Polymorphobacter megasporae: one gene and its partner. The protein of the gene in region 2 binds, or shares a complex with, the protein of the main gene of each other region. Links are inferred from orthologs where the notes say so. Each region holds a gene or a part of one and is shown on either strand. Other genes may lie near its edges. The genes, in order: accD and KTC28_RS08060.

What was found.
Region 1: the proteins of KTC28_RS08060 (region 2) and accD are in contact, whole or in part, in a solved structure (PDB 8UXZ), measured with the Escherichia coli proteins. The link is inferred for Polymorphobacter megasporae from one-to-one orthologs.

Annotation. Positions count from the first base shown.
Region 1 is NZ_CP081848.1:1,442,649-1,445,964, reverse strand. What follows is about bases 1-2,999. They hold accD (acetyl-CoA carboxylase, carboxyltransferase subunit beta), read right to left. Parts: upstream 1,937-2,999; coding sequence 1,064-1,936; downstream 1-1,063. Other genes in these bases: trpB (tryptophan synthase subunit beta), read right to left, coding at 2,760-2,999; trpA (tryptophan synthase subunit alpha), read right to left, coding at 1,933-2,763; KTC28_RS06800 (bifunctional folylpolyglutamate synthase/dihydrofolate synthase), read right to left, coding at 1-1,047. In the rest of the region: more of trpB, read right to left, coding at 3,000-3,316.
Region 2 is NZ_CP081848.1:1,723,543-1,726,613, reverse strand. The notes cover bases 129-2,882. They hold KTC28_RS08060 (acetyl-CoA carboxylase carboxyltransferase subunit alpha), read left to right. Parts: upstream 129-892; coding sequence 893-1,873; downstream 1,874-2,882. Other genes in these bases: KTC28_RS08050 (class I SAM-dependent methyltransferase), read right to left, coding at 2,309-2,882; KTC28_RS08055 ((deoxy)nucleoside triphosphate pyrophosphohydrolase), read left to right, coding at 1,875-2,312; KTC28_RS08065 (Crp/Fnr family transcriptional regulator), read left to right, coding at 129-700. Outside these bases: more of KTC28_RS08065, read left to right, coding at 1-128; more of KTC28_RS08050, read right to left, coding at 2,883-3,071. UniProt on the Escherichia coli protein: Component of the acetyl coenzyme A carboxylase (ACC) complex. First, biotin carboxylase catalyzes the carboxylation of biotin on its carrier protein (BCCP) and then the CO(2) group is transferred by the carboxyltransferase to acetyl-CoA to form malonyl-CoA.

The DNA of each region.
Region 1 (3,316 bases), 280 kb from region 2 along the record:
ATCGAGCATGCCGACGACAAGATAGAACGGACGTTCAGCGAGCGGATGGCCGCGGAAGGCATCGGCGATAACCCGCCCCGCCGACGGGTTGTGCCCGCCGTCGAGCCAAGCCTCGCTCCCCGCCGGCAGCGTCGCCACGAGCGGCCCGCGGTCGAGCCGTTGCAGCCGCGCCGGCCATTCGGCCCAGCCCATCCCTGCACGCAGCGCGCTATCGGGCACCGGCACCGCGTTCTGGTGGCGCAGCATCGCCACCGCCAGCGCGGCATTGTCGAGCTGGTGCGCGCCGGTCAGCCGGGGCAGCGGCAGCGCGAGCTTGCCGTCGATATCGCGGTAGTGGAGCGCGCCCTCGTACAGCGCCGCGTCCCAGTCGTCGCCGCGGATGCGAAGCTTCGCCCCCGCCAGCCCGGCGACCTCGGCGATCCGCGCGGTGACCGCCTTGGGATAGCGCGACAGCAGCAGCGGCACGCCGCGCTTGGCGATTCCGGCCTTCTCCCCGGCGATGTCGAGGATCGAATTGCCGAGCCACGGCTGGTGGTCGAGGCCGAGCGCGGCGATGCCGGTGACGACCGGCGTAACGACGTTGGTCGCATCGAGCCGCCCGCCCATGCCGACCTCGATCACCGCCGCGTCGGCGGGCGAGCGGGCGAAGGCGAGGAAGGCGACCGCGGTGGTCAGCTCGAAAAAGGTGATCGCCGCCGAGCCGTTGGTGTCGAGAACGTCGCGCAGCGTCGTGATCAGCGTCGCATCGTCGATGATCGCCCCGCCGAGCCGTATCCGCTCGTTGAAGCGGACCAGATGCGGCGAGGTATAGACATGGACCCGCCGCCCCGACGCCTCGAGCCCGGCACGCAGGAACGCGACGGTCGACCCCTTGCCGTTGGTTCCGGCGACATGGAACACCGGCGGCAGCTTGAGATGCGGGTTGCCGAGCCGCCCGAGCAGGCGTTCGAGCCGCCCGAGCGCGAGGTCGATCGTCGCCGGATGGAGCTTGAACGCCGCCGCGAGCAGCGCATCGAGCACCGGGTTGTCGGACCGCGCCGCCTCCATTGCCCCCTGCCCCGGATCAGGCCGCGGGAGCGACGGGGGGCGTCACGCGCTGCCGCATCAACAGTCCGATCAGCCGGGCGAGCGTCGCCTTGAGGTCCTTCCGGTGGACGACCATGTCGAGCATGCCGTGGTCGAGCAAATATTCGGCGCGCTGGAAGCCTTCGGGCAATTTCTCGCGGATCGTCTGCTCGATCACCCGCTGTCCGGCGAAACCGATCAACGCGCCGGGCTCCGACATCTGGATATCGCCGAGCATTGCGTAGCTCGCGGTGACGCCGCCGGTGGTCGGGTCGGTCATCACGACGATGTACGGCAGCCCCGCCTCGCGCAGTTCGGCAATCGCGACCGTCGTCCGCGGCATCTGCATTAGGCTGAGGATGCCCTCCTGCATCCGCGCGCCGCCGGCTGCGGTGAAGATCACGAACGGGCACTTCGCCTTGACCGCCGCCATCGCCCCCGACAGGAACGCCTCGCCGACGCCCAGGCCCATCGACCCGCCCATGAAGGCGAAGTTCTGCACCGCGACGACCGCGACCTCGCCGCCGATCGTGCCGGTCGCGACGACCATCGCCTCGGGCTCGCCGGTGTTGGCCCGCGCGGTCTTGAGCCGATCGACGTAGCGCTTCTGGTCGCGGAACTTGAGCGGGTCCTCGGGCACCTTGGCGACGTCGAGCCGCTTGTAATCGCCGTCAAAAATCTGGTGGAAACGCGTCGTCGGGTCGATCCGCTCGTGGTGACCGCAGCGCGGGCAGACGCCCAGCGTTTCCTCGAAGTCCTTGATGTACAGCATTGCGCCGCACTTGGCGCACTTCCGCCACAGGTTCTCAGGCGTCTCGCGCCGGGTCAGCATCGCCGTCAGGCGCGGCCGGATGCGGGTCAACCAGCTCATGCGGCGGTCCTGATACGCGCGGTGCGGACAGCGTCGGCAAGCCCGCGGACAAAGGCTTCGACCTGTTCGGGAAGGTCGTTGGCGCGGGTTTCGGCGGCCGCGCCGATCAGCGACACGAGCGCCGAGCCGACGACGACGCCGTCGGCATGGAGCCCGACCGCGGCGGCCTGAGCGGGAGTCTTGATGCCGAAGCCGACCGCGATCGGCAGGCTCGTCGCCGCCTTCAGCCGCGCGACCGCGCTGGCGATGTCGGCGTCGGCGGCGGATGCGGTGCCGGTAACGCCCGCGACCGCGACGTAATAGACGAACCCCGACGCCCCCGACAGGACCGTCGGCAGTCGCGCCGCATCGGTCGTCGGTGTCGCCAGCCGGACATTATGGAGGCCGTGCCCCGTCAGCATCGGCGCGAGTTCGGCGTCCTCCTCGGGCGGCAGGTCGACGACGATCGTCCCGTCGAGCCCAGCGGCGGCGGCATCCGCGGCGAACGCCTCGACTCCATAGGCGAGGATCGGATTGAAATAGCCCATCAGGATCAGCGGCGTCGCGGTGTCGGTCGCCCGGAAGGCGCGGACCATCGCCAGCACGCCGCGCAGCGTCGTCCCCGCGATCAGGCTGCGGATATTGCCCGCCTGGATCGCCGGACCGTCGGCCATCGGGTCGGTGAACGGCATGCCGAGCTCGATGATGTCGGCGCCACCGGCAACGAGCGCGGCGAGGATGCTCGGTCCCCGGTCGAGATCGGGGTCGCCCGCGGTGACGAAGGTGACGAGCGCGGCACGATCCTGCGCGGCGCATGCGGCAAAGCGGCGAGCCAGACGGTCGCTCACATCTGGGTCCCGAGCGCTTCGGCGACGGTAAAGATGTCCTTGTCGCCGCGCCCGCACAGGTTGGCGAGGACGATCGTGTCGCGGCTCATGCCCGGCGCGAACCGCCGGATTGCAGCGAGCGCGTGGGCGGGTTCGAGCGCGGGGATGATGCCCTCGAGCAGGCACAGCTGCTGGAACGCCGCGAGCGCCTCGGCGTCGGTCGCGGATTGATATTCAACGCGCCCGATCGAGTGGAGCCACGCATGCTCAGGACCGATGCCGGGATAATCGAGCCCCGCCGAGATCGAATGCGCCTCGGTGATCTGGCCGTCGGCGTCCTGCAGCAACATCGTCTTGTTGCCGTGGAGCACGCCGGGCACGCCGCCGGCAAGGCTGGCGGCATGCTCGGTCGTATCGAGGCCATGACCCGACGCCTCGACCCCGATCATGCGGACGTCGTCGTCGAGGAACGGGTGGAACAGCCCGATCGCGTTCGATCCGCCGCCGATCGCGGCGCACAGCACGTCGGGCAGGCGGCCCTCGGCCTCGACGATCTGCTCGCGCGCTTCCTTGC
Region 2 (3,071 bases):
GCCGTCGTTGACGCTGATCGATCTCGCCAAGGGCGACGAACTGACGTTACCCGAAAGCCGCGTCAAATTTAGCTGGTTTCCGCTCGGCGGCATCCTGTCGGTCGTCGCCGCCACCGAAAGCGGCACCCAGGCCGAGGTCGGTATCGTCGGTCGCGAGGGCATGTGCTCGGTCGCGACGCTTCACGGCGTCGACTTCGAGATGATGCACATCTTCTGCCAGATGCCTGGCAGGGCGCTGCGCATACCGGCGTCGACGCTGCGCACGATCCTGACGTCACGACCCTCATTATTGTCCCATCTGTTGGGCTACGCGCAGAATTTCATGCTTCAGATCGCGAGTTCGGCGCTGGCGTACGCGACCCAGACGATCGAGGCTCGGCTGGCGCGCTGGTTGTTGATGTCGCTCGACCGGCTCGAGGCAAACGACGTTACGATGACGCACGAAGCGCTTGCGCTGATGCTTGGCGTTCGCCGCGCTGGCGTTACCGTGGCCATCCAAGCCCTTGAGGCGAAGGGCGCGCTGATCGGCCGTCGCGCTGCGCTGACGGTGATCAACCGCACGATCCTCGCCGAGATCGCGGGGGATGCGTATGGCACCGCCGAACGCGTCTATCTCCGTGTCCTGGGCGTCCCGATCAAAAGCTCGTCGCGGCTCGCCGATGGCGACGGATACCTCGACGGCGCTGCTTCAGCCGAATAGCGACGCCGAGCAGTCGCGCTGCATTCGAAGATCTTGGACGTTCGATCTTCAAGGTATTTGACCTTCGCGCACGATGTGCCGCAAAATCGGGCTCCGCAGATTTCGACTTTGCAGCGAATTGAACCAACGATGATCGGTCACGGCACAGCGACCCGCGTTGCACACGGCGGCCATTCCCGTTAACCGCCAGCGATGGTCGCATTCCTCGAATTTGAAAAGCCGGTTGCCGAGCTCGAAGCGCGCGTCGCCGAATTGCGTGCCGAGGGTTCGCCCGAGGCACGCGCCGAAGCCAATCGGCTCGCCGAGCGCGCCGAACGCCAGCTTGCCGATATCTATTCGCGCCTGACGCCGTGGCAGAAGACGATCGTCGCCCGCCACGCCGAACGCCCCCACTTCAAGGATTACGTCGCCGCCCTGATCGAGGACTTCACCCCGCTCAGCGGCGACCGCAAATTCGCCGAAGACGCGGCGATCGTCGGCGGCATCGGGCGGCTCAAGGGACGCTCGGTCATGGTCATCGGCCATGAAAAGGGCTCGGACACCGCCAGCCGGGTCAAGCACAACTTCGGCATGGGACGCCCAGAAGGCTATCGCAAAGCCGTGCGCCTGATGGAGATGGCGGCGCGCTTCGGCCTGCCCGTCGTCACCCTCGTCGATACGCCCGGTGCGTTTCCCGGCATCGACGCCGAGGAACGCGGCCAGGCTGAGGCGATCGCGCGCGCGACCGCGGCGTGTCTCGACCTCGACGTGCCGATGGTCGCGGCGATCGTCGGCGAAGGCGGGTCGGGCGGCGCAGTCGCGCTCGCGACGGCAAATCGCATCGTCATGTTCGAGCACGCGGTCTACGCGGTGATCTCGCCCGAGGGTTGCGCCTCGATCCTTTGGCGCGGCGATAATCGCGCCGCCGACGGTGCCCCCGCTCCCGCTGGCCCGAGCCGTGCCGCCGAAGCCGCCGAAGCGATGAAGGTCACCGCGAGCGACCTCAAGAAGTTGGGCGTCATCGACCGTATCATCTACGAGCCACGCGGCGGCGCACACCGCGACCCGGCGACCGCGATCCAGCGCCTCGGCACCGCAATCTCTGCCGAACTGACCGCGCTCGAAACCCAATCTCCGGCCGCGCTGCGGAGCGGCCGGCGGGCAAAGTTCCTCGCGATGGGCCGCGTGGGCTAGAGTGGAGCTCGACTGCCCCGGCCCGCCGGTCACGCTCGGCCTGCCCATCCTGACCGTCGTCGCCGCTGCACTGGTCGACCCCGACGGCCGGGTCCTCGTCGCGGAACGCCCGGCGGGAAAGCATCTCGCCGGACAATGGGAATTCCCCGGCGGCAAGATCGAACCCGGCGAAACCCCCGAAACCGCGCTCGTGCGTGAACTCGCCGAGGAATTGGGAATCGATACCGCCGCGAGCTGTCTCGCCCCAGCCGGGTTTGCCAGCCACGCGTATGCCGACTTCCACCTCGTCCTACTGCTATTCGTTTGCCGGAAATGGTCTGGCACCGCGCGCGGACGCGACGGCCAGCGGCTGCAGTGGCTACGGCCTAATGACCTGTTCGCGCTCGACATGCCCCCCGCCGACCGGCCGCTCCTGGGACTGCTCGCGGCACTGATCTAGCGTCGCCACCCGGTGAGGTAGATGACCTGTACCGTCACCGCGATGCGCCCAGCTTCAGCGCGCGCGGCAAACCGCCGCGCCGCATCGGCGAGGACATCGCGTCGGAGCGGAGCTCGACCGTGCAGGATATTTCCCTCACCCATTGCCCGCAGATCCCGCAGCACCGCGAATATATCGTCGTAGCGCACCATGATCGTATCGACCTCTGCGACCGGATCGGCGAACCCGGCGCGTTGGAGGAGGCCTGCGGCCATGTCGGTGTCGACCATCGGCAGGATTCGCCCGGCCACGCGGCCGGTCAGCTCGACCTCGGCGGCGAGAAGGTCGGCGCGCAGCTCGCTCAAACTGGTGCCGCCGAAAAATCCGGCGACGAAAAGCCCATCGGGGCGGAGCGCACGGCGCGCCTGGATCAGCGCGCCCGGCAGGTCGTTGACTCCGTGAAGCGCCGCCGCCGACGCGATAAGGTCGAAGCTCGATTCGGCAAATGGCAGGCGATCCTCGTCACCGGCGACCGATATCGGCTCGATCGCCATCTGCGGCGATGGCTCGAGCGCTACGGTAAGGTCGCTGCCGGTGATGCCAGTGCGCCCGATATCAAGGACTTGAGCGAACTTCCGGTCGAGCGCCTGCACCCTGTCGACCAATTCGGCGGCGATCGCTGCGCGAAGGAAGTCGGCCGTTCCATCAGCCCGCCCGCGTTGCTGCCGCCGGGCAGCCCGGTCGAATGGCTCGGCAGCAGCGGGAGCAAGCGTCTGAGAT